One region of the Pseudonocardia alni genome, then DNA from elsewhere that is predicted to be linked to it. Evidence: riboswitches for the same ligand, from Rfam matches in the RefSeq annotation. Region 1 holds a riboswitch; the other holds the start of a gene.
What was found. Region 1 has a riboswitch for cobalamin ahead of ATL51_RS13955 (ribonucleoside-diphosphate reductase subunit alpha). Riboswitches for the same ligand answer to the same signal wherever they lie in the genome.

Region 1 (15,548 bases):
ATGGTCCAGTACTTCGCCGAGCACCTCGACGGCTTCGCCACCACCGAGCACGGCTGGGTGCAGTCCTACGGCTCGCGGTGCGTGCGCCCGCCGATCCTGCACTCGGACGTGTCCCGGCCCCGGCCGATCACGGTGGAGTGGGCGCGGTTCGCCCAGTCGCTGTCCGACGCGCTGGTCAAGGGGATGCTGACCGGCCCGGTGACGATCCTGGCCTGGTCGTTCGTGCGTGACGACCAGCCGCTGGGTGACACCGCCCGGCAGGTGGGGCTGGCCCTGCGCGACGAGGTAGGAGACCTGGAGGCCGCCGGGATCCGGATCATCCAGGTCGACGAGCCCGCGCTGCGCGAGCTGCTGCCCCTGCACGAGCGGGACCGGCCCGGGTACCTGGACTGGGCGGTGGACGCGTTCCGGCTGGCCGTCGGGGCCGTCGCCGACGCCACCCAGATCCACACCCACCTCTGCTACTCCGAGTTCGGCGAGGTGGTGGGGGCGATCGACGGGCTCGACGCCGACGTCACCACCGTCGAGGCGGCCCGGTCGCGGATGGAGGTGCTGGCCGACCTCGGACCGGGGGTCCCGCGCGGGCTCGGCCCGGGCGTCTACGACGTCCACTCACCCGAGGTGCCCGGCACCGACGAGCTGGTCGAGCAGCTCGGCGCGGCCCTGCGCCACATCGGACCGGACCGGCTGTGGGCCAACCCGGACTGCGGGCTGAAGACCCGCGGTGAGGCGGAGACGGTGGCGGCCCTGACCAACCTGGTCGCCGCGGCCCGCCTGGTCCGGGACTCGGCGACGACCGGCTGAGCCCGCGTCGCGACGCCCCGCGGCTCCCCGGCCGCGGGGCGTTGCTCACGCGCCATTGATTGAACAGATGATCAGATGTAGTCATATGGAGTGATCGCACGAAAGATGGCCGCGCTGCTCGCGGCCGCCGCCCTGGTGCTGACCGGCTGTGGTGCCGGCACCGGCGGCGCCGGGACCCCGGACCCGGCCGGTGAGCTGACCGTGGCCCTGCAGTTCCCGCCGCGCGCCGACTACGCCTTCGACGCCGACGACGGCGCCCGGCTGCAGTCCCTCGGCGTCGCCGAGACCCTGACCACTGTCGACGCCGACGCCCGCCCGGCGCCGATGCTCGCGACGGGCTGGGAGCAGCAGGGCAACGCCTGGCGGGTCACCCTGCGCCAGGACGTGCGGTTCCACGACGGCACCCCGCTCACCCCGGACGCCGTCGTCACGGCGTTGCGCTACGTCGCGGGCGTCGAGGCCCCGCCGCGGGCGATCCGGGGCATCGGCTTCGCCGTCGCCCCCGACGGCGCCGACGCCGTGCGGATCACCACCACCGAGCCCGACCCGGTGATGCCGCTGCGCCTGTCCAGCGGCAACCTCGGCATCCTCGCGCCCGCCGCCTACGCCGGCGGCGGGGCGCCGCGCTACCTGCGCACCGGGACCGGCCCGTTCGTGCTGGACTCGGTCAGCGGTGCCGACTCCGCGCAGCTGGTCCGCAACGACGACTACTGGGGCGAGCCGGCGGGTGCCGCCCGGGTCACCGTCCGCTACGTCGAGGACCCGCAGGCCCGTGCGCTGGCGGTCCGGTCCGGCGACGTCCAGTTCGCCGAGGGCCTGCCCCAGGCCCAGCTCGACCAGGTCCGCTCGGCCGGGGCCGAGGTCGTCGAGTACCCCAATGCGCGCACCGTTCTGCTGCAGCTCAACCAGTCCGCGGCGCCGTTCTCGGACCTGCGGGTCCGCCAGGCCGTCACCGCGGCGATCGACCGCCCGGTGCTGGCCGAGCAGGTCCTCGCCGGGGGCGCCGCACCCGCGGCCGACCTGTTCGGTGCGGCCGTGCCCTGGGGCGAGACCGCGCCGCCGCCCGGGGCCGACGTCGCCCGCGCCCGGCAGCTGCTCGCCGAGGCCGGCTACACCGAGCAGAACCCGCTCACCGTGCGGCTGTGGACCTTCCCGAACCGGCCCGAGCTGCCCGCGCTGGCGAACGCGATCCAGGCGATGCTCGGTGCCGCCGGGGTGAAGGTCGACATCACCGTCGGGAACTACGAGGCCCAGGAGCCGAAGGTCCTCGCCGGTGACTACGACATGTTCCTCAACTCGCGCAGCTACCTGTCCGACTTCCCGGACGCGGCGAGCACGCTGACCTCGGACTACACCTGCGACGGCAGCTACGCCGTCGACCAGTACTGCAGCCCCGCCTACGACGCGCTGGTCGACCGGCTCAACTCCACCGAGGACCCGGCGGCCCGCCAACAGCTGTTCCGCGAGGCCGCCGCGATGCTGACCCGCGACGCCGTCGGCGTCATGGTCGTGCACCCGCGCAACACCGCCGTGCTGCGCGGCGCCACGGGCTTCGTCCCCGATCCGCTGCAGATCCGCCCGGTGCTGCCGCAGCTCTCCCCGACCACGGGGTGATCGGGCTCCTGCTGCGCCGGCTCGTCGTCGTCGGGCCGGTGCTGCTGGCCGCGTCGGTGCTGGTGTTCGCGCTGCCGCGGCTGGCCGGCGTCGACCCGGCGCGGGCGGTCCTGCGGGCCCGCAGCGCCGAGGCGGTGCCGGACCCGGTGACCGAGGCGCGGCTGCGGTCCTCGCTGGGGCTGGACGCGCCGGTCACCGAGCAGTACCTGCGCTGGCTGGGCGGGGTGCTGCGCGGCGACCTCGGCCACGGCTACGTCGCCCGGACCCCGGTCGCCGGGCAGATCGCCGACGCCGCGGCGGTCTCCGGGCTGCTCGCGGTGCTCGCGCTCGCCCTCGCGGCGGTCGTCGGCATCCCCGCCGGGGTCTACGCGGCGCGCCGGCCCGGCGGATTGCTCGACCGGTTCCTCGGGCTGGGCACGGTCGCCGGGGTCGCGGTGCCGGAGTTCGTGCTCGCCCCCTGGCTGGTGCTCGTGTTCGCGGTGTGGGCCGGGGCGCTGCCGGCGCTCGGCTGGGGCGACCCCGCCCACCTGGTCCTGCCGGTGCTGACCCTCGCCGCCTACCCGGGGGCCCTGGCCGCGCAGCTCGTCCGCGCCGAGACCGCCGGGGTGCTGACCCGGCCGCACGTGCTCGTCGCCCGGGCCAAGGGCCTCGGTGCGCACCGGGTCCTGTGGCGGCACGGCGCCCGGCTCGCGACGACGTCGGTGACCGCGCTGGCCGGGATGTTCGTCGCCGGGCTGCTGGGCGGCTCGGTGGTGGTCGAGGTCGTGTTCGGCATCCCGGGGCTGGGGCGGCTGCTGCACCGGGCCGTCGTCGCGCAGGACCTGCCGGTGGTGCAGGCGGGCACGCTGCTCGTCGTCGCGGTCGCGGTGGTCGCGGGGGTGCTGGTCGAGGTGCTGGCGACGGCGCTGGACCCGGTGCTGCGCTCGGCGGGGTCACGGTGAGGCCCCGGGTGCGGACGGCGTGGTGGGTCGCGGCCGGGGTGGCCGCCCTGGCCCTGGCCGCGCCGGTGCCGATGCTCGTTCCGGCGGGCCTGCTCTCGGTACTCCTGCCCGACCCCGACGCCGTCGACTTCGCCGGGATGCTCGCCGGGCCGTCCGCGGCGCACCCGCTGGGCACCGACCAGCTGGGCCGGGACCTGCTCGCGCGCACCGTCCACGGCGGACGGCTGACGGTCGGGCTGGCGCTGTCCGCGGTGCTGGTCACCGGGGTGTCCGGGGTGGCCGTCGGGTCGCTCGCCGCGGTCGCGGGCCCGGTCGGGCGGGCGGCGATGCGGGTGGTCGACGTCCTGGCCGCGATCCCGGTGGTGCTGTTCGGGCTGCTCGCCGCGGTCGCGCTGGGTCCGGGTGTCGGGTCGCTGCTGGTGGCGGTCACGGTGATCGCCTGGACCCCGTTCGCCCGGCAGGCCTACCTGCTCGCGCTCGCCGAGCGGCAGCGGGAGTACGTGACGGCGGCGGTCGCCCTGGGCGCAGGGCCCGGGCGGGTCCTGACCCGCCACGTCGCGCGGAACCTCGTCCCGCCGCTGGCCGCGCACGCCTGCGTCCGGTTCGCGAGCACCCTGCTCACCGTCTCCGGGCTGTCGTTCCTCGGGCTCGGTGTCCAGCCGCCGACCGCGGAGTGGGGCGCGATGGTGGCCGAGGGCCGCGAGTACCTGTTCGGCGCGCCGCAGGTGGTGCTCGTGCCCTCGCTGGCGGTCGTGCTGACGGCCGGGACGGCCCTGTGGTGGGGGCGCCGGTGGGAACGGGTGGGTGCCCGGTGAGCTCAGGCCGCGTGGCCCTGCCCGCCCGCGGGTTCGAGGGGCCTGCCCAGCTCGGGGAACCAGCGGAACGCCTCCGGCCTGCCCTCCCAGTCGCAGCCGGCGCACTCCGGGCCGGCGTGCGGGTGCTCGTCCACGATGCCTCCCGATCGTTGTTGCCATCACTGTGCAGCAGAGTGTGTCGGGGTGTGAACCCTCCGGTCGGAGGGGCAGGGTGAGGGACGTGGGCGATGGGGACGACGTGGCCGGGCTGCTGAGCGCGTACCTGGCCGACCCGTACGCGGGCTGGAGCATGGGGGCGCCCGGCGCGATCGCGGAGTTCGTGCGGACCCCCGACGAGCCCGTCGGGCCGTCCGGGCCGGGTGCGGTCGTCACCGCGCGCGGCGGGATCCGGATCGAGCCGCACCCGTCGACCCGGCCGCTGGCCTACCGGACCCCGGTCGGCCCGCGCCAGCACTGGAACCACGCGGTCGCGCTCTGTCTGCCCGCGCCCGCGGCCCGCGGGTCCGCGCGGAGGGTCGTCACCGTGCTCGGGCCCGACCGCTCCGCGCTGCGGCGGGCCGACCGCGACGCCGTGCTCGTCGACCTCGGGCTGGGCACGACCACGGTGGACGCCTGCGTGCGCACGGCCGATCCCGACCTGCTCGGGCTGCTGCACCGTGCCGCGGGCGGCCCGCTCGACGGCGGGCTGACCGCCGCACTGGTCGCGGCGGGCCCGCACCGCGTGTTCACCACCGCGCTCGGCCGGGTCGAGGTGTACGCCGCGATCCCGCCGCCCGAGGGCCGCTCCCCGGACGGACCGCACACCCACCTGCTCCCGCACGTGCTGCGCGAGGGCCGCACGCACGCGGCGACCGTGCCCGTGCCCGCCGGTCACCTGCCCTGCGCGCACCTCTACCCGGCGCACCCGCTGACCGACCTCACCGGGGGTCCGATCCCGTTCGACCCGACGCGGGCGGCCGCCTTCGACGGCCTGCTGGAGCGGTTCGGCGACCCGGGCCAGTGGGCGGTGACCGCCGGGGTGGTCCGGGCGGTCGCGGCGGGGGAGGCGCCCGGGCCGCGTCCGGCGACGGCGCCCGGCCGGGCCGCGCAGGCGGTCGCGCTGCGGGTGCTCGCCGTCGCCGGTGGGGCGGACCCGGCCGTGCTCGACGCCTGGCGCGGCCGGACCGGTTCGGACGGGCTCCTCGACCCGAGCGGCGACCGCAACGCCGGCTGACGGCCCTCAGACCTCCGCGGCCGGTTCGGTCGAGCGGGACGTCGGCGATCGCGACGAGCGGCCCGGAGGTGCTGCCGGGCCGGTCACCCGGCCCGGCCCACCCCCTCAGTCCCAGTCCAGCGACCCACCCGTCCGGTACTCAGTCACCCGCGTCTCGAAGAAGTTCTTCTCCTTCCGCAGGTCCATGGCCTCGCTCATCCACGGGAACGGGTTCTCCGGCTCCCCGAACAGCGGGGCGAGCCCGATCTGCTCGGCCCGCCGGTCGGTGATGAACCGCAGGTAGCGCTCGCAGGACTCGGCGGTCAGCCCGAGCATCCCGCGCGGCATGGTGTCGCGGGCGTAGGCGACCTCCAGCTCACACGCCTCGTGCAGCATCGTCCGGATCTCTGCGGCGAAGTCGGCCGTCCAGAGGTGCGGGTTCTCGATCGTGATCTGGTTGATGCAGTCGATGCCGAAGTTCAGGTGGATCGACTCGTCCCGCAGGATGTACTGGTACTGCTCGGCGATGCCCACCATCTTGTTGCGCCGGCCGAGCGCGAGGATCTGCGCGAACCCGGTGTAGAACCACATGCCCTCGAACACCACGTAGAACGCGACGAGGTCACGCAGGAACGCGCGGTCGTTCTCCGGGGTGCCGGTCCGGAAGTCCGGGTCGGACAGGGCCCGGGTCCAGCGCAGCGCCCAGGCGTCCTTCTCGGTGATCGAGGGGACCTCGCGGTACGCGTTGAACAGCGCCCCCTCGTCGAGCCCGAGCGACTCGCACACGTACTGGAACGTGTGGGTGTGCACGGCCTCCTCGAACGACTGCCGCAGCAGGTACTGCCGGCACTCGGGGTTGGTGAGGTGCCGGTACACCGCGAGCACGATGTTGTTCGCGACCAGCGACTCCGCGGTGGCGAAGAACCCGAGGTTGCGGGTGAGCATGAGGCGCTCGTCGTCGGTGAGCCCGCCGGGGGAGCGCCACAGCGCGATGTCGGCCTGCATGGCGACCTCGGTCGGCATCCAGTGGTTGGCGCAGCCGGCCAGGTACTTCTCCCAGGCCCAGGTGTACTTCAGCGGCAGGAGCTGATTGACGTCGGCGCGGGCGTTGATCATGCGCTTGTCGTCGGCGGCGACGGGGGCGGCGCCGCGTGCGATCTCGCCGAGCCCGCTGGTGTCGGCGCCGGTGCGACGGTAGGTGGTCGGGGTGCTCACTGGCAGGCCTCGCAGTCGGGGTCGTCGACCGAGCAGGCGGCGCCCGGGTCGAGGTCGGGGGCTGTGGCGGGCACGGCGGTCGCCGGGAGCGCGGGCACGGCCGCCGCGGGCGACGCGGCAGGGGCGGCCGGGGTGCTCGGCACGCCGGTCAGCCGGCCGTCGGTGCCGGTGAGGGTGGACTTCTCCACCGACGTCGCCGCGCGGGTGCGCAGGTAGTAGGTGGTCTTGAGCCCGGAGCGCCAGGCGAGGCGGTAGAGCTCGTCGAGCGCCCGGCCGCTGGGGGCGGCGAGGTAGAGGTTCAGCGACTGCGCCTGGTCCAGCCACTTCTGCCGGCGCGAGGCGGCGGCCACGAGCCGGCGCGGCTCGATCTCGAACGCGGTCGCGTAGAGCTCCTTCAGGTCGGCGGGGACCCGGTCGATCTCGGCCAGCGACCCGTCGAAGTACTTGAGGTCGGCGACCATCACCTCGTCCCACAGCCCGCGGTCCTTGAGGTCGCGGACCAGGTGCGGGTTGATCACCGTGAAGTCGCCGGACATGTTCGACTTCACGTAGAGGTTGAGGTGGATCGGCTCGATCGACTGCCCGACCCCGCAGATGTTCGAGATCGTCGCGGTGGGCGCGATCGCGAGGACGTTGGAGTTGCGCATCCCCTGTGCGACGACCTTCTCCCGCAGCGACGCCCAGTCCAGCGTGGACGACCGGTCGACGTCGAGCTCGCCGTCGCCGCGGGCCGCGGCCAGCAGCTCGAGCGAGTCCAGCGGCAGGATCCCGCGGCTCCACAGCGACCCGTCGAAGCTGGCGTAGCGGCCGCGCTCGACCGCCAGGTCCGACGAGGCGGTGATCGCGTGGAACGACAGCGCCTCCGCGCTGCGGTCGGCGAACTGCACCGCCGCGTCGCTGCCGGGCGCGATGCGCTGGGTGAACAGCGCGTCGGAGAAGCCCATCATGCCCAGGCCGACCGGGCGGTGACGCAGGTTGGACCGGCGGGCCTCTCCGATCGTGTAGAAGTTGATGTCCACCACGTTGTCGAGCATCCGCACCGCGGTGGTCACCGTGCGGCGCAGCTTGTCCGCGTCGAGCCCGTCCGGCGTGACGTGCGCGGCCAGGTTCACCGAGCCGAGGTTGCAGACCGCGACCTCGCCCTCGTCGCCGGCGCGGGTGTTGAGGGTGATCTCGGTGCACAGGTTCGACGAGTGCACCACGCCCGCGTGCTGCTGCGGGCTGCGCAGGTTGCACGGGTCCTTGAACGTGATCCACGGGTGCCCGGTCTCGAAGAGCATGGTCAGCATCCGCCGCCACAGCTCGACCGCGCGCACCGTGCGGTGCACCCGGATCTCGCCGCGCGCCGCGGCCGCCTCGTACTCGCGGTACCGCTGCGCGAACGCGGTGCCGTAGAGGTCGTGCAGGTCGGGGACCTCGTCCGGGGAGAACAGGGTCCACTCGCCGTCGGCCTGCACGCGGCGCAGGAACTCGTCGGGCACCCAGTTCGCGGTGTTCATGTCGTGGGTGCGGCGACGGTCGTCCCCGGTGTTCTTGCGCAGGTCGAGGAACTCCTCGATGTCGACGTGCCAGGTCTCCAGGTAGGCGCACGCGGCGCCCTTGCGCTTGCCGCCCTGGTTCACCGCGACAGCGGTGTCCCCGGCGATCTTGAGGAACGGCACCACACCCTGGGAGACGCCGTTCGTACCCCGGATGTGCGCGCCGAGTCCCCGGACCGGGGTCCAGTCGTTGCCCAGCCCGCCGGAGTACTTCGCCAGCAGCGCGTTGTTGCGGTAGCCGCCGAAGATCGACTCCAGGTCGTCGTCGACGGTGGTGAGGAAGCACGACGACAGCTGCGGGCGGGTGGTGCCGGAGTTGAACAGCGTGGGAGTGGAGGCCATGAAGTCGAAGCGCGACAGCAGCTCGTAGAACTCGACCGCCCGCGCCTCGCGGTCGACCTCGCGCACCGCCAGGCCCATCGCGACCCGCAGGAAGAACGCCTGCGGCAGCTCGAAGCGCACGCCGCGCTCGTGCAGGAAGTAGCGGTCGTAGAGGGTCTGCAGGCCGAGAAAGCCGATCTGCAGGTCGCGCTCCGGGCGGATCGCGGTGGTGACCCGGTCCAGGTCGAAGGTCGCGAGCTCGGGGTCGACCAGGCCGATCGCGATGGCGTGGCGCAGGTAGTCCTTCGTGTAGGCCGCGTACCGCTCGGCCATCGTCGCGTGGTCCGGGGTCTCCCGGGCGCCCGACAGGTGCGACACGGCCTCGGCGCGCAGCCGGTCCAGCAGCAGCCGCGAGGCCACCAGGGAGTACGCGGGCTCGCGCTCGACCAGCGTGCGCGCGGCCAGGACGAGGGCCTGGGCCAGCTCGTCGGCGGTGATGCCGTCGTAGACGGTGCGGTCCAGCTCGGCGAGCACCCTGTCCGGGGTCACGTCCTCGACGCCGGCGCAGGCCTCGTCGAGCACCGCGGCGACGCGGATCCGGTCCAGCGGGGCCCGGCTGCCGTCGGGGTGGGTGACGTGCACGACCGGGGCGTCCGCGGCGGCGGTGTCCCCGCCGTCGTGCGCGCGGGCCCGGGCCTGCTGCTCGCGGTAGAGCACGTAGGAGCGGGCGACCTTGTGGTGGCCTCCGCGCATCAGGGCGAGCTCGACCTGGTCCTGGATCTGCTCGACGTGCACGGCGTGCGCCGGGTGCCGGGTCAGCGCCGCGACGACCTGGTCGGTCAGTCCGGCCACGAGGTGGTGCAGCCGCGACGACGCCGCGCCCGAGTCCCCCTCGACCGCCAGGAACGCCTTGGTCGTCGCCACCGAGATCTTCGTGGCGTCGAACCCGGTCTCGGACCCGTCGCGCCGGATGACGCGCAGGGCCGGTGGTGCTGCTGCCGGTGCAGCGGTGGAAGCCGTCACGGGCTCTCTCCTCGCGAGTCGCCGTTCCTCCGGGGGCGGGCGCGGTACGAGGAGGCGGTGGGTCCCGTGTCGTCGGCGGCCCACCACACCCTGGCGCCGTCCCACGAGGCCCCGGAGCAGCGCACGCCGGTCGGCGCGCGCACCGGCGGCAGGTCTTCGGACTCACGGGCGCACTGCACGCTCCTACTGGCCGTCGCTTCCCGGGATCGCTCCCAGTGCTGTTGACGGCGGTCGTTCCCGTTCACCGCTGCGGGGCAGTCCCGGATTCCCACCGGGTTCCCTCTTGCCTCACCGGCCCGTGCGGACCGGTGAACCACCAGCGCTCCGGACACTACATCTGGGGTCCGCACACGATCGACCCCCCTATCGGTTCCGGTTTCGACGACCGTCGAGTCACGCACGGTGAACGTCGCCGGTCACGGGCCCGGCGGTCCCTTCCGTTCGACGGGTCCGCGCGGATACCGTCGGTCGCACTGTTGCCACCGTTGTGCAGGAGAGTGCGATGACCGCCGGGACGGACCTCGACGCCGAGCACTGGCTGCGCCGGTGGGACGCGCAGCAGGAGCGCTACATCCCCGACCGGGAGGCGCTGTTCGCGCTGGCGCTCGACGTCGTCGACCGGCTCGCCGGCACCCCCGCCCGGCTGCTCGACCTCGCCTGTGGGCCCGGGTCGTTCGCGGCCCGCGCGGCGGCGCGCTGGACCGGGGCCGAGGTGGTCGGCGTCGACGTCGACCCGGTCATGCTGGAGCTGGCCCGGCGGACCACCGGCGAGCGCGTCCGCTGGGTCGACGCGGACCTCTCACGTCCCGGGTGGACCGACGCCGTCGGCGGCGGGCCGTTCGACGCGGCCGTCTCGGCCACCGCCCTGCACTGGCTGCCCGAGCACGCGCTGCCCGGGCTCGCGCAGCGCCTCGCGTCCGTGCTGCGCCCCGGCGGGGTGTTCGTGAACGTCGACACCCTGCTCGCCGACCCCGCCCGGCCGCGCCTGGCCGAGCTGACCCGGACCCTGCGGGTCGAGCGCACCGACCGGGGACTGGCGACCGGCGAGGACTTCCGGACCTGGTGGGACGCGCTCGCCGACGAGCCCGCCCTGGCCGACGGGTTCGTCGAGCGGGAGCGCCGCTTCGCCGGCCGGGTCACCGGCGGGTCGTCGCTGCCGGCCTGGGAGCAGGCGCTGTCCGGCGCCGGGTTCGCCGAGGTCGGGACGCTCACCCAGACCTTCGACCGGCGGACCCTGGTCGCGATCCGCTGATCACCCGAGCCGGGCGCGCGCGAAGTTCGCCCAGGCGAGCGTGTTCGGCCGGGCCGCCTCCAGCCCGGTGAGCCCGGTCGCCACGCCGACGTTCCAGTCCCGCACACCCCACACCAGGGCGCCCGAGTCGGCGCGCAGCAGACCGAGGATCCGGGCGAACGCGTCGGTGCGCGCGGCGTCGTCGGTGGTGGCGACGGCGGAGTGGTAGAGGCGGTCGATCTCCGGGCTGCGGTAGCCGGTGAAGTCGTAGGTCGGGGTGCTGGTCAGCATCCGGCGTCCGATGTAGTCCGGGATCGGCAGCGAGCCGGTGCTGTTCTGGGAGAACACGCCTTGCTTCCGGATGGCCCGGAAGTAGCCCGACGACGGCAGCGGCCGCGCCGTGACCCGCAGCCCGACCTCGCCGAGCTGGCGCGCGACGAGTGCGGTGGCGGCGTCGAAGGTCGGGTCGGCGCCGCTGGTCTGCAGCTCGATCGCCGCCCCCTGCGCCCCGGCCTCGGTGACGAGCGCGCGGGCCCGCGCGACGTCCCGTGCCACCGGGCCCACCCCCGCCGGGTGGTAGCGCAGTCCCTGGCCGAACATGTCGTCGCCGACCCGGCCGCGCCCGAGCAGCACGACCCGCACGAGCTCCTCGCGGTCGATGCCCAGCCGCACCGCCTCGCGCAGCCGCGGGTCGGAGAACGGTGCCCGGTCCACCCGCATCACCAGGAACTGGCTCGCCGAAGCCGGCGCGGACAGCGCCGAGGTGCGCTGCTCGCCCCCCAGCCGGGCGGCGCCGGTGGGGGTGAGGTCGTGGGCGTAGTGCACCTGGCCGGACAGCAGGGCGCCGATCCGGGCGGCCTCGTCGTCGACGGGCAGGAACTCCAGCTCACGCACGCCGGGCGCGCCGTCCCAGTGGTCCTCCGACGCGGTGTAGACGGTGGACCCGCCCGGGGTGAACGACGCGAGCCGGAACGGCCCGGTCCCGTTCGGACGGTCGGACGACGTCGTCCCGGCCTTGACGATCTCGGTACCGGGCGCGCCCCAGGCCAGCGGGAACAGCGTGTTCGGCCGGGTCAGCACCAGCTCGACCTCGGTCGGCGACACCGCCCGCGAGGCGGCCGCGTCGAGGTCGCGGAACAGGGTCGCGGCGATCGCGGTGGTCGCCGGGTCGGTGATGCGGGCCAGGGTGGCGAGCACGTCGTCGGCGGTGAGCGGGGAACCGTCGTGGAAGCGGGCGGCGCGCAGCCGGATCCGCCACCGCCGCCCGGTCGCGTCGCTCTCCCAGGACTCGGCCAGCCGCGGCTCGGGGGTCATGTCCTGCGACCACCCGGTGAGGGTGTCGAAGCACGCCTTGGCCCGGGCCTGGTCGACGTAGAGCGGCAGGACGTGCGGGTCCAGCGACTCGCGCGAGCCGCCGGTCGCGAAGGCGACCCGCAGCCGCTCCTCGCCCGTCCCGCCGCCGGAGCAGCCGGTGAGGGCGAGCGCGGCGACGCCGAGCGCGCCGGTCAGCACCCGGCGCCGGGACAGCTCGGGCGGGGTCATCCGGCGGCCCGCCCGGTGTCCGAGGCGCGCAGGCCGGGGGTGAACACGTGCCCGTCGAGGACGGCCGGGCGGGGCGCCGTACCCGGTCCGCCCGCGCGGACCCAGTCGGCGACGGCGTCGGTCGTCGCAGCGTCCAGGACCGCACGCAGCCACACGGGCCGCGCACCGGCCCGTCGCGCGGCCGGAGTGGGTCCGACCACGACGACGTCGGAGTCGGCGCACGGGCCGAGGCACTCGCTGGTCCGCAGCCGCGCGTGGCCCTCGATGCCCCGGGTGAGCCGGTCGAGCAGCCTGTCGTGGTGGGGCCGGTCCAGGCCGGGGTGCTTGCGACCGGAGCCGCAGCAGCAGCCGCGGCAGACGATGACGGCGGGGAGCGCGACCATTCCGCGACACTACGTCACATCTGACCAGATGTTCAGGTGTTGCCGACGGTGGCGGTCGCCACCAGGAACTCCGCGTCCAGTCGTACCGGCCACCCCGCCGGGCCGGTCATCTCCTCGACCTCGGTGAACATCTCCGCCGCGCGGGCCCCGCCGAGACCGGCCGCCGCGGCGGCGTGCACGGGCGAGTGGGCGAGCAGGAACGCCGTCATCGCCGCGGGGGAGTCGAAGTGCCACGGCAGTGTCCGGGTGACGACGCCGACGTCGGTGAAGGCGGCCAGGCGGTCGCGCACCATCTCGGGGCGGCCCCAGTCGAGCGGATCGGCGAGCCCGGGCGGGGCGGGGGAGTGCCGGCGCATGACGCGGGTCATCCGCCCCATGAAGCCGTCCGGGGTCCACGCGGTCAGGCCGAAGCGTCCGGCCGGGGTGAGTGCCCTGCGTACCTGGGCCAGGGCCACCGCTGGGCGCGGGGCGAAGATCAGGCCGAAGCTCGAGAGCACGATGTCGGCGCAGGTCGGGGGCAGGGGCAGGTCCTCCACGTCGGCCTCCAGCCACACGACGCCGGAACCCGCGGTCCGGCCCCGGCCGAGCGCGACCATCCGCGGGGACAGGTCGGTCGCGAGGACTGCGGCACCCCGCTCCCGCGCGAGGGCGGCGGCCGATCCCGTACCGGCCGCGACGTCGAGCACCTGGTCGTGTGGACCGGGCGCGAGTGCGTCGACGAGGTCGTGGGCGGCGGGTGCGAAGCGGTCCGCCAGGGCGGGGTAGTCGGCGTCGCCCCACATCCCGCGTACGGCGTCGGTGTACCCGGAGATGTCGTCCATGGGCGGACTGTAACGACAATCGTTCCCGACAGATAGGCGGTGTGCGTCCCGGGAACGCCCGGTCCGGGACCGCCGTACCGTCCGCGGCGCCCTGCACCGAGGAGAGGAACAGCAATGAGCCACCACGTCCTGGAGGCCGCCGGCGTCACCACGCCGGCGTCGATCGTCGAGAAGCTGCACGACGCGGAGCGTGCGAGCACCGCCTGCGCCTCGGCGATGGCTGCCACCGGAGGTATGGAGCGCGAGGTCCTGCTCGCCCTGGACTGTGCGGACCTGTGCTCGGCGGCGGCCCGGGTGCTGGGCCGTCGCACCGGGGACGAGGCGGTCGCGGAGGCCGCCGCGTCGGCCGCCGCCGTCGCCTGCGAGGCCAGCTCGGCCGCCTGCGGTTCGCACGCCGACCACCACGAGCACTGCCGGCTGCACGCCGAGGCCACCGCGGAGACGGCGGCCCTGCTGCGCGAGCACGCCGGAGCCTGACCGGCGCATCGCCGGGGCGCGGCCGTTGTCGGGGGGCGGGACGGGGTCAGACGGCCGGCACCGGCTCCGGGGGCACGGTCGTCCGCCCGTCGGCCAGGGCGAGTGTCCGGTCGGCGTCGGCGATCGTGACCGGGTCGTGGCTGACCAGGACGAGGGCGAGGCCGTCCTCCCGGCGGGCGTGGCCCAGCTCGTCGAGCAGCAGTCGCCGGTGCTCACCGTCCTGCGCCGAGGTCGGCTCGTCGGCCACCAGCACCGACGGCCGGGCCAGCAGTGCGCGCGCGACCGAGGCCCGCTGCAGCTGTCCGCCGGACAGTCCGCCCGGACGGCGGGCGACCGTCTCCCCGGGCAGCCCCAGCCGGTCGAGCAGAGCGAGTGCTTCGGTGTGGGCGTCCGCGTGGGAGGACCCGCGCAGCAGCACCGCGGGCCGGGCGACCTGGTCCAGGACCGAGCGGTGGTCCAGGAACGCCGACCGGCAGTCCTGGTGGACGTACTGCACCGTCCCGCGGCCGGGCTCCGTTCCGTCGACCAGTACCCGTCCGGAGTGCGGGACGAGTCCGGCGAGCGCACGGCCCAGTGTGGTCTTGCCCGCGCCGGACGGCCCGACGACGGCAAGGCACCGGCCCCGCTCCAGCGTCAGATCCACATCGGACAGCAGGGTCACCCCGGATCCCGTCCGGACCGTGAGGCCGCGCACCGCGAGCAGGGCAGCACCGACCCCGGCCGGCCGGCCCCGCGCCGGGGTGACCTCGGCCGGCGCCCCCGCCGGGCCACGGCGGACGACCCGGCCGCCGTGGAGCTCGAGCACCTCGACCGTGGGCCCGGCGGCGGCGATCCGGCGGATCGCGTCCAGGTCGTGGGTGAGCAGCACCAGCGCGGTGCCGGACCCGGCGAGGGTGCACAGCCGGTCGAGGACGGCACCACGGGTGACGGGGTCCAGGCCGGTGGTCGGCTCGTCGAGCACCACCGCACCGGGCCCGGTGACGAGCGTCTGGGCCAGCGCCATCCGCTGCTGCTGCCCGCCGGAGAGCTGGTGCGGGAAACGGCGCAGCAGCCCGGGTTCCGCGCCGAGCCCGGCCCGTTCCAGGGCGGAGGCCACCGCGGTGTCCCGGGCCGCCCGGTGCGCACGGCCGCGGCCGTGCGCGGTCGCGGCGAGTTCGTCGAGCACCGGTCCGGTCCGGCGCACCGGGTCCAGCACGACGCCCGGGTGCTGGGGCAGGTGGCCCACCCGTCCCGCGCGGGCCGTGCGGAGTCCGGCCGGGTCGTGGCCGAGCAGCTCGGTGCCGCCGGCGCGCACCGAGCCGGCCAGACCGATCCCGGGATTCGCCTCGCCGAGCAGAGCGAGTCCCAGGGTGGACTTGCCCGCCCCGGACGGCCCGACGACCGCGAGCACCGCGCCCGCGGCCAGCTCCAGGTCCACCCCGTCGAGCAGGACGGCGCCGTCCGCGGTGTGTGCGGACAGCCCCGCGGCCCGCAGGACCGGGGTCACGCTGACGCCCCCGTCCGGTCGGCGACCCGGTCGACGAGCAGGTTCGCACCGGCGGCCAGCGAGATCAGCAGGGACGCGGGCGCCAGCAGTGCGGCCGGGGCCAGGAAGAGCGACGCGGTGTTCTGCTCGATCACCACGGCCCAGT
Region 2 (15,548 bases), 1.3 Mb from region 1:
CGGGGAACGGCCGGCGGGCCACCATGTCGGCCGGGTGAATCCGCTGACCGGGTGAGCGAACTCGGCCGGGGCGAAGGGTCGCGGCATCCGGAGCCCTGCGCAACCGCGCCCCGGAGCCCGGCGCGGCGCACTCACGTGGCACCTCGGGACCGCGCAGGGCGGCGGCCCGCGACGGGTGTGGCGGTGCGGGATCAGCCCGAGCCCGGACCGGACCCGGCGGCGGCGTCGCGGGTGGTGCCGGGGGCGCTGTCGTCGGCACGGTCGGCGGGGACGGGCTCGTCGCCGAAGCCGTCGCGGCCGGAGAGCTGGTCCCGCAGGCTGCCCGCCTTCTCGCGCTTCCCGCTGCGCTGCAACAGTTCCAGCCGGATGAACAGCACCAGCGCGACCAGGGCGACGGCGCCGAAGGTCAGCCACTGCAGGGCGTAGGAGAAGTTGCTGAACGGCGCTCCGCCCCCGACCGGCTCGACCGGGATCGGGTTCAGCACGCCGGGCTGGCCGGCCTCCAGCACGACGACGCCCTCGACCGGCGTCAGGCCGGTGGCGGCGGCGACCGAGCGGGAGTCCGACACGTAGACCTGGCGGGTGCCGTTCTCGACCAGCGGCGGGCGGCCCTGCGGGTCGGTCTCGTCCAGGCGCAGCCTGCCCTCGACCGTCACCGGGCCGGCGGGCGCGGCGGCGTAGTCGGGCACGGCGCCCCGGTCCGCGGCCGGGACCGACCCCCGGTTCACCACGACGGTCCGGCCGTCGGTGAGCCGCAGCGGCGTCAGCACCTCGAAGGCGGGTGCGCCGTCGACGACCCGCAGGCGGACCAGGGTCTCCGCGGCACGGTCGAAGGTGCCGGCCAGGGTGACCCGGCGCCACTGGTCGTCCGCGCCGATCGCCGTGCCCGGCGGGACGAGCGTGTCGAACCCGACGGCGGGGGTCGCGTCGGCGGTGGCGATGGCCCGGCTCTGCGCGGAGCGCTCGGACTCCCGGTCGAACTGCCACGGCGCGAGCAGCGTGTAGCAGGCGACGGCGAAGGCCAGCACCGCGACGACGAACGCGATCCACCCGGGACGCAGCAGGAAACGCACGCGGCCCAGGGTAGCCGCGCCCGCGGACGGTCCCGCCGGGGCGATACTGCCCGCCGTGGTGGTTCAGGGAGCGGTCCTCGTGGCGGGGACGACGTCGGACGCGGGCAAGAGCGCCGTCGTCGCCGGTATCTGCCGGTGGCTGCACCGGCGCGGCGTCTCGGTGGCGCCGTTCAAGGCGCAGAACATGAGCAACAACTCGGTCGTCACCCCGGACGGCGGCGAGATCGGCCGCGCGCAGGCGATGCAGGCCTTCGCCAGCGGCATCGCCCCCTCGGTCGACCTGAACCCGGTGCTGCTCAAGCCCGGCGGGGACCGGACCTCGCAGGTCGTCGTGCGCGGCCGCGCCGACGGCCAGGTGTCGGCGCTGTCCTACCGGCACCGCACCGCGGCGCTGTCCGACGTCGTCGCCGACTCCCTGGCCCGGCTGCGCGCCCGCCACGACGTCGTGGTCTGCGAAGGAGCGGGCTCGCCCGCGGAGATCAACCTGCGGGCCACCGACCTCGCCAACATGGGCTTCGCCCGGCGCAACGACCTGCCGGTGCTGGTCGTCGGCGACATCGACCGCGGCGGGGTGCTCGCGCACCTGTTCGGCACCCTCGCCGTGCTCGACCCGGCCGACCAGGCGCTGATCGCCGGTTTCGTCATCAACAAGTTCCGCGGGGACCCCCGCCTGCTCGAACCCGGCCTCGACCGGCTGCGCGAGCTCACCGGGCGGCCGACGCTGGGCGTGCTGCCCTTCGCCGAGGGCCTCTGGCTCGACGCCGAGGACTCGCTCTCGGCCGTCGCCGACGGGGTGCTCGGACGCCCGGCCCCGCCGCGCGGCGGGCAGTGGCTGCGGGTCGCCGTCGTCCGGTTCCCGCGGATCTCCAACGCCACCGACGCCGAGGCGCTGGCCTGCGAACCGGGCGTCGCCGTGCGCTACGTGACCGAGCCGTCGCGGATCGCCGACACCGACGTCGTCGTGCTGCCCGGGACCAAGGCGACCGTGTCGGACCTGGCCTGGCTGCGGGCGTCCGGGATGGCCGACGCCGTGCGCGCGCACGCCGCGGCCGGGCGCCCGGTGCTGGGGATCTGCGGCGGGTACCAGATGCTCGGGCACACGGTCTCCGACCCGGACGGCGCCGAGGCCGCTCCCGGCACGACCGTCGCCGGGCTGGGGCTGCTGGACCTGGAGATCGCGTTCGACCCCGTCAAGCACCTCGCCACCCCCACCGCGACGGCGTGGGGCGAGACCGTCACCGGCTACGAGATCCACCACGGCCGCGTCGTGCGCTCCGGCGACCCCGGCCTGATCGGCGACGAGGGCAGCGACCGCGGCAACGTCCTGGGCACGCACTGGCACGGCCTCGCCGAGAACGACGGCTTCCGGCGGCTGCTGCTCACCCGCCTCGCCGACGAGGCGGGACGGACCGGGTTCGTGGTGGCACACGACACGTCGTTCGCGGCCGAGCGCACCCGGCAGGTGGATCTGCTGGCCGACCTGGTCGAACACCACCTCGACACGTCGTCACTTGAACATGTGATCGGACACGGTGCGCCGCCGGACCTCCCGGTGCTGACCTCCGGTCTGGCAGCCTCACCCGCGTGAGCACGAGCACCGCCCCCGCCGCCGGACCTCCCCGCTTCCCGTTCTCCGCCGTCGTCGGCCACGACGACCTGCGGCTGGCGCTGCTGCTCAACGCCGTGCACCCGGGTGTCGGTGGTGTCCTGGTGCGCGGGGAGAAGGGCACCGCGAAGTCCACGGCGGTGCGCGCGCTGGCCGCGCTGCTGCCCTCGCACGCGGTCGTCGAGGCCTGCCGGTTCGGCTGCGACCCCGCCGCGCCGGACCCGTCCTGCCCGGACGGCCCGCACCCGGCGGGCGCCGCGGGCGGTCCTCGCCCGGCCCGGCTGGTCGAGCTGCCCGTCGGCGCGACCGAGGACCGCCTGGTCGGCTCGCTCGACCTGGAGAAGGCGCTGTCCGAGGGCCGCCGCGCCTATCAGCCCGGCCTGCTCGCCGACGCCCACCGCGGGGTGCTCTACGTCGACGAGGTCAACCTCCTGCACGACCACCTCGTCGACCTGCTGCTCGACGCCGCCGCGATGGGCCGCGCACACGTCGAGCGCGACGGCGTCTCCGTCTCGCACGCGGCCCGGTTCCTGCTGGTCGGCACGATGAACCCGGAGGAGGGCGAGCTGCGCCCGCAGCTGCTCGACCGGTTCGGTCTGACCGTGGAGGTGCGGGCCAGCCGCGACGTCGACACCCGGGTCGAGGTGACGCGGCGGCGGATGGCGTTCGAGGACGACCCGGCCGGGTTCGTCGCCCGCTTCGCACCGGACGAGACCGCCACCGCGGCCCGGCTCCGCGCCGCGCAGGCCCACGTCTCCGCCGTCGCGGTGAGCGACCGGGAGCTGCGGCGGATCGCGTTCGTGTGCGCCCGGTTCGACGTCGACGGCATGCGTGCCGACCTGGTCATCACCCGGGCCGCGGCTGCGCACGCCGCCTGGGAGGGCCGCGACGCGGTGACCGCCGACGACGTGCGCGTCGCCGCCCGGCTCGCGCTGCCGCACCGCCGTCGTCGCGACCCGTTCGACGAGCCCGGCCTGGACCCGGCCGAGCTGGACCGCGCCCTCGCCGACGCCGAGGACCACCTGGGCCCCGAGGACGACCCGGACCCCGACGACGACCCGGACCCCGGCGGCCCCGGCCCCGACGACCCGGCCGAGCCGCAGGACGGTCCGGACGGCCCCGACGCCGGGGAGGAGCCCGACGACGCCGACCGGACCGGGGACCCGCCCCCCGCCGGCGGCGACCCGCGCGGCGACGGCGGGACCGGCGCCGGTGAGGGCGCCGAGGCTCCCGGCTCGGACAGCACCGACGGCGGAGACGGCGGGGACGGCGGGGACGGCGGGGACGACGCCACCGACCCGGCGACGCCCGGCGACGACCGGGCCCCGGAGACCGCGGAGGCCCCGGCCGGCGGCGACGGCGGGGACGGCCGGGCCGTCGTCGTCGGGGACGCCGCGCGGCTGCACCGGGCGACGGTCCGTAAGTTCACCGTCCCCGGGCTGGGCGCGGGCGCGCCGGGCCGTCGATCGCGGGCCCGCACCGACGCCGGTCGCGTCGTCCGTCCGTCCGGGGCCGGGGCCACCCGTGCCGCGGACCTGCACCTGCCCGCGACCGTGCTCGCCGCCGCGCCGCACCAGGCCGGGCGCGGGCGTCGCGGGCCGGGCCTGCTGGTCCACCGCGACGACCTGCGCCGCGCCGAGCGGGAGGGCCGCGAGGGGAACCTGGTGCTGTTCGTCGTCGACGCGTCCGGCTCGATGGCCGCGCGCAGGCGGATGACCGCCGTCTCGGGGGCCGTGCTGGGCCTGCTCCGCGACGCCTACCAGCGCCGGGACAAGGTCGGGCTGGTCACCTTCCGGGCCCGGGAGGCGGAGCTCGCGCTGCCGCCGACGTCGTCGGTGCCGACCGCCCAGCAGCGCCTGTCCCGGCTGCGCACCGGCGGGCGGACCCCGCTGGCCGGTGGGCTGCTCAAGGCCCGCGCCGTGCTCGACGCCGAGCGCCGCCGCGACCCGCGCCGCCGCCCGCTGGTCGTGCTGCTCACCGACGGGCGGGCCACCGTCGCCGCCCGCGACGGCGGGGACCCCGTCGCCGACTCCCGCCGCGCCGCCGGGCTGCTGGCCGCGGACGGGGTGCACACCGTCGTCGTCGACTGCGAGGCGGGCCACGTCCGCCTCGGGCTCGCCGCGCCGCTCGCCGCCGCCGCGGGCGGCGAGCTGGTGACCCTCGACGAGCTGACCGCCGACAGCGTGGGCGACCTGGTCCGGGAGACCCGGTCCGCCCGCGCCGCCTGAGAGGAGACCACCGTGCCGCAGGGACAGGTGTCCGTCACGCCCACCGACGGGCTCACCACCCGCCAGCGTCGCAACCGGCCGCTGCTGGTGGTGCACACCGGGGTGATGAAGGGGAAGTCGACCGCCGCGTTCGGGATGGCGCTGCGCGGCTGGAACCAGGGCTGGTCGATCGGGGTGTTCCAGTTCGTCAAGTCCGCGAAGTGGAAGGTCGGCGAGGAGGAGGCGTTCCGCGCCCTGGGCGAGGTCCACGAGCGGACCGGCCAGGGCGGGCCCGTCGAGTGGCACAAGATGGGCTCGGGCTGGTCCTGGTCGCGCAAGGCCGGCAGCGAGACCGACCACGCCGCCGACGCCGCCGAGGGCTGGGCCGAGATCCGCCGCCGGATCGAGACCGAGGCGCACCGCCTGTACGTGCTCGACGAGTTCACCTACCCGCTCAAGTGGGGCTGGATCGACGTCGACGAGGTCGTCGACGTGCTCACGAACCGGCCCGGGCAGCAGCACGTCATCATCACCGGCCGGGACGCCCCGCAGGCCCTGGTCGACGCCGCCGACCTGGTCATGGAGACCACGAAGGTCAAGCACCCGATGGACGCCGGGCAGAAGGGCCAGCGGGGGATCGAGTGGTGACCACGGCCCGCGCGCTGGTCGTCGCGGCGCCGTCGTCGGGGAGCGGGAAGACCACGGTCGCGACCGGGCTGATGGCCGCGCTGTCGCGGCGCGGCACCCGGGTCGCACCGTTCAAGATCGGGCCGGACTACATCGACCCCGGCTACCACACCCTCGCCGCGGGCCGCCCGGGCCGGAACCTCGACGTCGTCCTGCAGGGCGCCGACCGGCTCGCGCCGCTGGCCCGGCACGGCGCCCGGGACGCCGACGTCGCCGTCGTCGAGGGGGTGATGGGCCTGTTCGACGGCCGCATCGCCGACGGCGCCGGGTCCACCGCACAGGTCGCGGCGACCCTGGGGGCGCCGGTGGTGCTGGTCGTCGACGTCCGGGGACAGTCCCGGTCGCTGGCCGCGCTGCTGCACGGATTCCGCTCGTTCGACGAGTCCGTGCAGGTCGCGGGCGTGATCCTCAACCGGGTCGGGTCCGACCGGCACGCGCAGGTCTGCCGGGCCGCGGCCGAGGAGGTCGGGCTCCCGGTGCTGGGCGCGGTCCCGCGCCGGGCCGAGCTGGCGGTGCCCTCGCGGCACCTGGGCCTGGTCACCGCCGCCGAACACGGTTCCGCCGCGACCGCCGCGGTGGACGCGATGGCCGCGCTCGTCGCCGAGCACGTGGACCTCGACGCCGTCCTCGCGCTCGCCCGCCCGCTGCCCGACGGACCCGTCTGGGACCCGGCGGCCGAGCTCGGGGCGGACCCGGTCCCGGGACGTCCGGTGGTCGCGCTCGCGGGAGGCCCGGCCTTCGGGTTCGGCTACGCCGAGCACGCCGAGCTGCTCACCGCGGCCGGTGCCGACGTGGTGACCTTCGACCCGCTGCGCGACCCCGCGCTCCCGGCGGGCACGGCCGCGCTCGTGCTGCCCGGCGGCTTCCCCGAGGAGCACGTCGGCGCGCTCGGGGACAACGCGCCGCTGCGGGCGCAGGTCGCCGCGCTGGCCGCGTCCGGGGCGCCGGTGCACGCCGAGTGCGGCGGGCTGCTGTACCTGTGCCGCGACCTCGACGGGACGCCGATGTGCGGGGTCCTCGACGCGTCGGCGGGGATGACCCCGCGGCTCACGCTCGGCTACCGCGACGCGGTCGCGGTGTCGGCGTCGCCACTGTTCGCGGCGGGCGAGCGGGCCGGGGCGCACGAGTTCCACCGGTGCGCGGTCACCCCGCGGGCCGGGGCCGCCCCCGCCTGGGCGTGGCGCGGCGGCGAGCCGGAGGGCTACGTCGACGCCCGGGTGCACGCGTCGTTCCTGCACACCCACCCGGCCGGTGTGCCCGGCGCCGTCGCCCGGTTCGTCGCGGCGGCGCGCGCCGGGGCCCCGGCCGCGCTCGCATGATCACCGGTCGTGGAGTGGAGCGTCCGCGTGCCGAGCGCTCCGCTCCACGACCGGTGATCACCGTCGGGGTGGGGCTGCGGCCGGGCACGTCCGAGGCCGCGGTGCGCGCGCTGCTGGACCGGGTCGCCGCCGCGCACGGGCTGGAGCTCGGGGACGCCGTCGTCGCCACCCTGGACCGGCGGGCATCGGAACCGGGGTTGCGGGCGGCCGTCGCACCGCGGGAGCCGCACGGGTTCGCGGCCGCCGCGCTGGCCGCGGTCGCGGTACCGCGGCCGGATGCCCGGGTCGCCGCGGCCGTCGGGACCCCATCCGTCGCAGAGGCCGCCGCGCTCCTCGCTGCCGGCGACGGGGCCCACCTGATCGTCGGTAAAACCGCTGGTCAGGGCGTCACCATCGCCGTGGCCGCCGGATCGGCGGATGTGGGATTGCCCTCCGGGGCCTCCTCCGAAACATGCGGGCCCGGCTATCGTCCGGCGTCGCCGTCGAGCGGAGGGCCCGCGCAGGGAGCCGCTGCCACCGCCGGGCGTCGGAGTCCGGGAGAGGAACGTCGTTGAACGCGCACCACGAGCAGTACCTGGTCGGGCTGGACCTGGCCGGCCGCCGGGCCGTCGTCGTCGGTGGGGGACAGGTCGCCCAGCGCCGTGTCGCCCGCCTGATCGCCGCGGGAGCGGTCGTCGAGGTCGTCTCGCCCGAGGTCACCCCGGCGGTCGAGGGCATGGCCTCGGCCGGGGAGATCACCTGGACGGCCCGCCGCTGGACCGACGGCGACCTCGCCGGCGCCTGGTACGCGATCGCCGCCACCGACGAGGCCGCGACCAACGCCGCCGTCGTCGCCGAGGCCGAGCGGGACCGCGTGTTCTGCGTCCGCGCCGACGACGGCGACAAGGGCACCGCGGTCACCCCTGCCACCGGCGGCTACGACGGGCTCACCGTCGGCGTGCTGGCCCGGGGCGCGCACCGGCGGTCCGCGGCCGTGCGCACCGCGCTGGTCGAGGCACTGGCCGCCGGTGTCGTCGACGAGTCGGCCGAGCCCCCGCAGGCCGGTGTCGCGTTGGTCGGTGGCGGTCCGGGCGACCCGGAGCTGATCACCGTGCGCGGACGGCGGCTGCTGTCCCGCGCCGAGGTCGTCGTCGCCGACCGGCTCGGCCCGCGCGACATCCTCGACGAGCTGTCCCCCGAGGTCGAGGTCATCGACGCCTCCAAGATCCCCTACGGCCGCGCCATGGCCCAGGAGCGGATCAACGAGCTGCTCATCTCCCACGCCCGGGCCGGGAAGTTCGTGGTCCGCCTCAAGGGCGGCGACCCGTTCGTCTACGGCCGCGGGTTCGAGGAGGTCCAGGCGTGCGCCGCGGCCGGGGTGCCGGTGACCGTCGTCCCGGGCATCACCAGCGCCTTCGCCGCACCGGCCGTCGCCGGCACGCCGGTGAGTCACCGCGGGGTCGCGCACGAGATCGTCGTCGTGTCCGGGCACGTCGCGCCGGGTGACCCGCGCAGCCTCACCGACTGGACCGCGCTGGGCCGGATGACCGGCACGATCGTGTTGATGATGGCCGTGGAGCGGCTCGGGAAGTTCGCCGAGGCGCTGATCTCCCACGGCCGGCCCGCCGACACCCCGGTCCTGATCGTGCAGGACGGCACCACCCGGATCGAGCGATCGGTGCGCGCCACCCTGGAGACCGCCGAGCAGGTCGCGGCCGAGCAGGAGATCAGCCCGCCGGCAATCGTCGTGATCGGGCCCGTCGCGGGGTTGCAGGCGCCCGTCGGGGGGTGACCCCGGCAACTCGTTGCACATTGCAAGTTTGCAATATGCAACGATCGCGGGCGTGACGGACGAGATCGATGACGTCGTCGACGCGGTGATGACCGCGAGCCGGGCGATGCTCTCCGTGGTGGCCCGGTCCCTGGCCGCCGCGGGCGAGCACACCGGCGGTGACACGGCCGGCGACGTGACCCTGCCCCAGTACCGCGCGCTGGTCGTGCTGGCCCAGTACGGCACCCGGCGACCGGCCGACCTGGCCAGGGCGCTGACCGTGTCGGCGTCGACGGCGACCCGGATGTGCGACCGGCTGGTGACCCGCGGCCTCGTCGCGCGCACCCGCACCGGTGACGACCGCCGCGAGGTCGCCGTCGCGCTCAGCCCGGCCGGGCGGGCGCTCGTCGACGAGGTCACCCGGCTGCGCCGCGCCGAGATGCACCGGCTGCTCGCGACGCTGCCCGCCGCCGAGCGCACCGCGGTCCGCGACGCGCTGCGCCGCTTCGCGGAGGCCGCGGGCGAGGTCGGCGAGACCGACTGGGCCGTCGCGCCCGTGCCCGCCGAGGACGGTGCCCGGTGACCGCGGTCCGCGCGCTGCACCGCGCGCTCGTCGGCACCCGGCCGGGGCTCGTCGGCCTGGCGACGGTCATCGGGATCGGTGCCGGCATCGGGTCGGTGCTGTTCCACGAGCTGATCCTCGGTGTCACCTGGCTGGTCACCGGTCGGGAGGACTTCTCCGACGCCGGCCGGGTCGCCTCGCCGCACCTGCCCGGGCTGGGGGTCTGGTTCCTGCTCGTCGCCCCGGTGCTCGGCGGCCTCGTGTACGGCCCGCTGGTCCAGCGGTTCGCGCCGGAGGCCCGCGGGCACGGGGTGCCGGAGGTGATGCTCGCCGTCGCGCGCCGGGGCGGGCGGATCCCGGCCACCGTCGCCGCGGTGAAGGCGCTCGCGTCGGGGATCTGCATCGGCACCGGCGGCTCCGTCGGCCGGGAGGGCCCGATCGTGCAGATCGGCTCCGCGCTCGGCTCGGCCATCGGGCAGTGGCTGCGGGTACCCGCCACCCGGCTGGTCCTGATGGTCGCCTGCGGCGCCGCGGGCGGGATCTCCGCGACGTTCGACGCCCCGATCTCCGGGGTGGTGTTCGGCCTGGAGCTGATCCTGCGGTCGTTCAGCGCCGAGGCCTTCGGCGTGCTGGTGATCAGCTCCGTGGTCGCGAACGTCGTCGCCGAGGTGATCGCCGGGGACCGCGCGATCCTGACCCTGCCGCACTTCGACCTGGGCAGCCCCGCCCAGCTGCCGCTCTATGCGCTGCTCGGGCTGCTCGCGGGGCTGCTGGGCTGGGCCTTCGCCCGCATCCTCTACGCCGTCGAGGACGCCTGCGACGCCGTCTGGCGCGGCCCGGAGTGGCTGCGCCCGGCCGTCGGCGGGCTGCTGCTCGGCGGGCTGCTGCTGGCGCTGCCCCAGATGTACGGCGTGGGCTACCCGGTGCTGGAGGCCGCGATCGGCGGCCGGTACGTCGTCGGGTTCCTGCTCCTGCTCGTCGTCGGGAAGATCCTCGCCTCCAGTCTCACCATCGGCATCGGCGGGTCCGGCGGCGTCTTCGCGCCGTCGCTGTTCGTCGGCGGCACCGCCGGGACCGCTTTCGGCTACGCCGCCGCGGCCCTGTTCCCGGCGCTCGACCTGCACCCCGGCGCGTTCGGCCTGGTCGGCATGGCGGCGGTGTTCGCGGGGGCCGCGCACGCCCCGATCACCGCGGTGCTCATCGTGTTCGAGCTCACCGGCGACTACGCCCTGATCCTGCCGCTGATGGCCGCCGTCGTCCTGGCAACCGGCCTGTCCAACCTGGTGTCGCGGGACAACATCTACACGCTCAAGCTGCTGCGACGCGGGATCGACCTCGCCGCCGACACCCCGACCGACGAGGCGCTGCGCCGGGTCGTCGTCGCCCAGGTGATGCGGCCCGCCGACGGCACGACGCCCGACCCGGAGCTGCCCGTCCTGGACCCGGACGGCTCCGTGCACGACGTCCTCGGGGTGCTCGCCGCGCACCGGGGGGCGGCGCTGCCCGTGCGGGAGGGGCCGGACGGGCCGCTGCTCGGGACGCTGACCGAGCACGACCTGCTCGACCATCTGCGGGGAGTGGCCGGGCGCGGGACGGTTGACCGCTGACCCGGTCGCGTGATGGGCTCCGGCCGACGACGGAACAGGAAGCCGGTGCGAGTCCGGCGCGGTCCCGCCACTGTCACCGGGGAGTGCCCTCCCCACACCGGCGCCACCGCCCGCGAGGGTGGGAAGGCCGGGGAGGGCGTACCGATCCGGGAGCCAGGACACTGCCCGTCGTCGCGGATTCCCACTGATGAGGGCGCGGACCCTCGAGGAGGACATGCGATGAGCCACGACCTGGTGGTGCTCGGTACCGACCCGTCCGGCGACGACGCGCCCCGCACGGGTGCGCACGACCTGCTGGCGGAGGCCGGGACGGTCTTCGCCTTCCCGCAGGCCGAGTCGACCGCCCTGTTCTACGCCGAGGCGTGGCGGGTCGAGCCGGTCACGCCGCGCGACGCCGTCGCCCGGATCGGGGCCTGGGCCGCCGCCGGGCCCGCCGAGGCCGCGGTGCTGCTGGTCGGGGGCGACCCCGCGGGCGACGCCGCGCTCGGCGCCGTCCTCGACGGGCTGGCCCGCACCGCTCCCGCGCTGCGCGCCCGGATCGCCGAGGGCAGCCGCGTCGCACCGCCGCACCGCAGCCCGCTGATCGGCTGAACCCACCCGGGGCCCGGGCTCAGGCCCGCCAGCTGCCCAGCGGGTCGGCCCGGGTGAGGCCCGGGTCGGCGGCGTCGAACGTGCGGGTGCGTCCGGGGCCGGTGAGCGCGGTCTCGAACCGCACGGTGACCCGCCCGTGCCCGGCGCCCTGGACCCAGCCGTGGCCGTGCTCGGGGTGGGCGACGTCGTCGCCGGCGCGCCAGGGCCGGTCCGGGTCGGGTTCGCGGTCGGGCCGGTCCGGGCGGAGCGGCCCGACCGCGTCGCCGGGCTCCTCGGTCGCGCCGGTCCCGCCGGCTGCGTCGTTCTCCGGGAATGCGTCGAGCACGGTCACCCCCGCCGCGGCGGCCGGGCCGGCGGTCGCGGGCGGTGAGTCGGGGGCCTGGGCCGTCGTCCACCCGCTCTCCGAGGGCACCGCGTCGAACAGCGCCAGTGGCGGCTCGTCGCCGAAGCCGGACACCGACACCCCCAGCAGCCGCACCCCGCCCTCGCCGACGGCGCCCTCGGCCAGCCGTCGGGCCACCGCGACCAGGGTCGCCAGGTCCCGGGTCCCGAAGGGGGTCGTCTCGGACCGGGTGTGGGTGGCGAAGTCCCCGGTCCGCGCCTTCACCGTGACGGTGCGGGCGGTCCGGCCGTCGGCGACCAGGCGCCGGTGCACGGCGACGCAGATCGACTCCACCGCGGTGTGCACCGCGCTCATCGCGGTCAGGTCGGTGTCGAAGGTCGTCTCCGCGCTGATCTGCTTGGCCGCGCCGCGCGGGGCGACCGGACGGTCGTCGACACCGCGGGCCAGGCGGTGCAGCTCGGACCCGACGGCACCGCCCAGCACCCCGGCGACCTCGCGGGCGTCCATCGCGGCGAGCTGTCCGATCGTCTCGATCCCGATCTTCCGCAGCGCCTCGCCGGAGACCGGTCCGATGCCCCAGAGCGACCGCACCGGGAGCGGGTCGAGCACGGCGGCCTGCTCGGCGTGGGCGATCACCCGCAGCCCGTCCGGCTTGGCCAGCTCGGAGGCGATCTTCGCGACCTGCTTGCCCGACCCGGCCCCCACCGAGGCGGGCAGCCCGGTGCGCTCGCGCACCGCGCCGCGCAGCCGGGTGCCCCACTCCCGCACCCGGTCCGGGGAGGCCCCCACGAGGTCGGGCGGCTCCACGAACGCCTCGTCGACCGACACCGGCTCGAGCACCGGGGAGAACTCGCCGAGGACGGCCATGACCTCCTCGGACAGCGCCTTGTACAGCGAGAACCGGGGCGGCAGGACGGTCGCGTGCGGGCAGCGCCGCCGCGCCTGCCCCATCGGCATCGCCGAGCGGGCCCCGAACACCCGCGCCTGGTAGCTCGCCCCCGCGACGACGCCGCGCGGTCCCGCGCCGCCGACCAGGACCGGCCGGTCGGCCAGGGTGGGCCGGGTCAGCTGCTCGACCGAGGCGAAGAACGCGTCCATGTCGAGATGCAGCACCCAGCGGTCGGCCGCCGCGGTCACCTCACCATCACCCGTGCATCGTGCCCCGGCGCACCGACAGGACCGCGTCGCCGTCGGCGACGGTGACGACCGGGGCCACCGGTCCCGCCCCGGCGACGGCGCCCGGGTGGTCGTCGAGGCCGGTGGCGACGTCGGCGACCCACCAGTTCCCGCCGGTGCCGGTCCAGCCCAGCACCCGGGCCGGGGCGTGCGGCGGGGACAGCGTGATCGCGTCCATCGGGCTCGACAGGCCCTCGCCGGTGGCCTTGAGCAGCGCCTCCTTGCGGGTCCAGGTGACCAGGAACCCGGTGCCGTCGGGCGTGCCCGCGGCGAGCTCGGCGGGGGAGAGGGCGTGCCGGACGAGGCCGTCGAGGCCGGACAGCGGGCGGTGCGCCTCGACGTCGACGCCGACCGGGCCGGTCCCGACCGCGACGCCGACCAGCGCGCCGGAGTGGGTCAGCGAGAAGCCGGGGTCGTCGCCGCGCCCGGCCAGGCGCGGCTTGCCGTGCGGCTCCCCGCAGCGACAGGTCCGGTCCAGGACGAGCGCGGCGGGGTCGGTGTCGAGCCGCTCGGCGAGCACGATCCGGGCCAGGGCGTGCGCGGCGAGGTAGCGGGCGCGGTCCTCGTGCCTGCGCAGTGCGAGGAGCCGCTCACGTTCATGGGCGTCCAGCAGTGCGACGAGGTCGGCGCGGTCGCCGGGATCGGCCGGGGCGGCCCACCAGACGGTGACGGTCACGGCGTCCAGCCTTCCACGTCGCCCCCGCGCCGGGCCGCACCGCCGGGAGTGATCACGGATCGGGCACGCGGAGGGTCGCCCGCCGACGTCCCCGGTGCCCGATCCGTGATCGTGCCCGTGCCCTCAGCCGCTGCGGCGGGCGGCGAAGTCCGTGCGGACGTGGGCCGGGCGGGCCTGCGGGGCCGGCCCTGCCGTGCGCGGTGCCGGCGGGCCGTCCGGCGCGCCGGACCGGCCGCGCCTCGCCGCGCGACGCTCGGCGCGGTTGGCGGGGGTGGGCGCCCCGGCGGGATCGGTGTCGGCGGTGGGGACAGGGGTGTGGCGGGTCGTGGGCATACGACCTCCTCGGAGCATCGGATCGGACTCGGACCGGGTGCGGAGGGCCGGTGACACACGCGGGGACGCCGGAAGGGCCGCACGAGGGCGGCGACGGTTCCGGGCCCGGTGGACGTCACGGGCCGGCGGCGGAGGGCGCGGAGGTCGACTCCGCGGGCCGCTCAGAGGAACCGGATCAGCATGGCGGCGACGCTACGACGACCGCCCGGCCGGGGCCACCGGTTTTCCCCGGGACCGCCGACCTATCGTCGCGGGCATGGAGACGGCGGACGTGCTGGTGGTCGGCGGCGGCATCGCCGGGGTGTCGGTCGCGTGGGAGCTGGCCGCGCACGCCCGCGTCGTGCTGACCGAGGCCGAGCAGGACCTGCCGGTCCACTCCACCGCCCGCTCGGCCGCCACCTACATCCCCGGTCACGGCTCCGGCCCGTTCCGCGCGCTGATCGACGCCTCCGGGCCGCGGTTCGCTGCGCTGCCCGAGCAGCTCGGCACGCCGCCCCTGCTGTCCCCGCGCGCGGTCCTGCACCTCGCGGACGACGAGCAGGCCGCCGACCGCCTCGCCACGACGCTGCGCGAGCAGCACGGCGAGCCCGGCGCCCCGGTCGCCCTGGACCCCGCGCAGGCGTGGCGCCGCGCGCCGGTGCTGCGCCGCGCCCCGCGTGCGGCCGCGTGGACCGCCGGTGCCTGCGACGTCGACACCGCGGCCCTGCACGACGGCTACCGGCGCGGGCTGCGCGCCCGCGGTGGCACCGTGCTGCGCGGCGCCCGGGTGGCCGCGCTGGACCGGGACGGCTCCGGCTGGAGCGCGACGACGACCGGCGGGCACCGGGTGCGGGCGGGAGTGGTCGTCGACGCGGCCGGGGCCTGGGCCGACGCGGTGGCGGCGCTGGCCGGCGTACCCGGCGCCGGGCTGACCCCGTACCGGCGCACGATCGCCGCCTGCCCGGTCGGCGACCCGTCGGTGCTCACCGTCGACGGTGCCGTCCTGCCGATGATCGCCGACGCCGCCGAGCGCTGGTACCTGAAGGCCGAGGCGGACGTCGTGCTGGTCTCCCCGGCCGACGAGACCCCGGCCGAGCCGGGCGACGCGCGGCCCGACGAGCTCGACGTCGCCCTCGCCCTGGACCGGGTGGGCTCGGCGACCACGCTCGGGCTGCGGTCGGTCCGGACCGCGTGGGCGGGGCTGCGGACCTTCGCCCCCGACCGCGCCCCGGTGCTGGGCGCGCGCCCGGAGCACCCGGGGTTCTTCTTCGTCGCGGGGCAGGGCGGGTCGGGCATCGAGTCCGCCCCGGCACTGGCGGCGCTGGCCGCGTCGGTCGTCCTGGGCCACCCGTCCCCGGCCGACGTCGAGCTCGACCCCGCTGTGTGCTCGGTCACACGACTGACGTAAGCGGTCGCTTACCCATGGCTGGCACCATGGTCCCCATGGCGCTGACCACCACCGGCACCGAGACGCACGACCTGTTCTCGGGCGACTTCTGGACCGACCCGCACCCCGCCTACGCGGCCCTGCGCACCGAGGAGCCGGTGCGCGAGCTCGCGCTGCCGGACGGGAAGGCGTGGCTGCTCAGCCGCTACGCCGACGTCCGTGCGGCGTTCGTCGACCCGCGGCTGAGCAAGG

Region 2: linked by a shared signal. The riboswitch ahead of ATL51_RS07755 (hypothetical protein) and the one ahead of ATL51_RS13955 (ribonucleoside-diphosphate reductase subunit alpha) in region 1 are both predicted to bind cobalamin.

What each region holds. Positions count from the first base shown of each region.
Region 1 is NZ_PHUJ01000003.1:2,798,178-2,813,725, reverse strand. It holds gene metE (5-methyltetrahydropteroyltriglutamate--homocysteine S-methyltransferase) at 1-804, shown strand, start outside; gene ATL51_RS13980 (ABC transporter substrate-binding protein) at 895-2,418, shown strand; gene ATL51_RS13975 (ABC transporter permease) at 2,415-3,359, shown strand; gene ATL51_RS13970 (ABC transporter permease) at 3,368-4,174, shown strand; gene ATL51_RS29405 (hypothetical protein) at 4,177-4,308, opposite strand; gene ATL51_RS13965 (DUF6925 family protein) at 4,395-5,387, shown strand; gene ATL51_RS13960 (ribonucleotide-diphosphate reductase subunit beta) at 5,493-6,581, opposite strand; gene ATL51_RS13955 (ribonucleoside-diphosphate reductase subunit alpha) at 6,578-9,463, opposite strand; cobalamin riboswitch at 9,594-9,796, opposite strand; gene ATL51_RS13950 (class I SAM-dependent methyltransferase) at 9,966-10,715, shown strand; gene ATL51_RS13945 (ABC transporter substrate-binding protein) at 10,716-12,236, opposite strand; gene ATL51_RS13940 (hypothetical protein) at 12,233-12,619, opposite strand; gene ATL51_RS13935 (class I SAM-dependent methyltransferase) at 12,652-13,440, opposite strand; gene ATL51_RS13930 (four-helix bundle copper-binding protein) at 13,555-13,917, shown strand; gene ATL51_RS13925 (ABC transporter ATP-binding protein) at 13,964-15,403, opposite strand; gene ATL51_RS13920 (ABC transporter permease subunit) at 15,400-15,548, opposite strand, start outside.
Region 2 is NZ_PHUJ01000003.1:1,484,118-1,499,665, reverse strand. It holds gene ATL51_RS07800 (SURF1 family cytochrome oxidase biogenesis protein) at 192-1,073, opposite strand; gene ATL51_RS07795 (cobyric acid synthase) at 1,132-2,661, shown strand; gene ATL51_RS07790 (putative cobaltochelatase) at 2,658-4,907, shown strand; gene cobO (cob(I)yrinic acid a,c-diamide adenosyltransferase) at 4,920-5,534, shown strand; gene ATL51_RS07780 (cobyrinate a,c-diamide synthase) at 5,528-6,892, shown strand; gene ATL51_RS07775 (cobalamin biosynthesis protein) at 6,907-7,446, shown strand; gene cobA (uroporphyrinogen-III C-methyltransferase) at 7,443-8,663, shown strand; gene ATL51_RS07765 (MarR family winged helix-turn-helix transcriptional regulator) at 8,716-9,225, shown strand; gene ATL51_RS07760 (chloride channel protein) at 9,222-10,811, shown strand; cobalamin riboswitch at 10,809-10,995, shown strand; gene ATL51_RS07755 (hypothetical protein) at 11,031-11,402, shown strand; gene ATL51_RS07750 (DNA polymerase IV) at 11,422-12,882, opposite strand; gene ATL51_RS07745 (4'-phosphopantetheinyl transferase family protein) at 12,890-13,597, opposite strand; gene ATL51_RS07740 (hypothetical protein) at 13,721-13,930, opposite strand; gene ATL51_RS07735 (NAD(P)/FAD-dependent oxidoreductase) at 14,187-15,317, shown strand; gene ATL51_RS07730 (cytochrome P450 family protein) at 15,353-15,548, shown strand, end outside.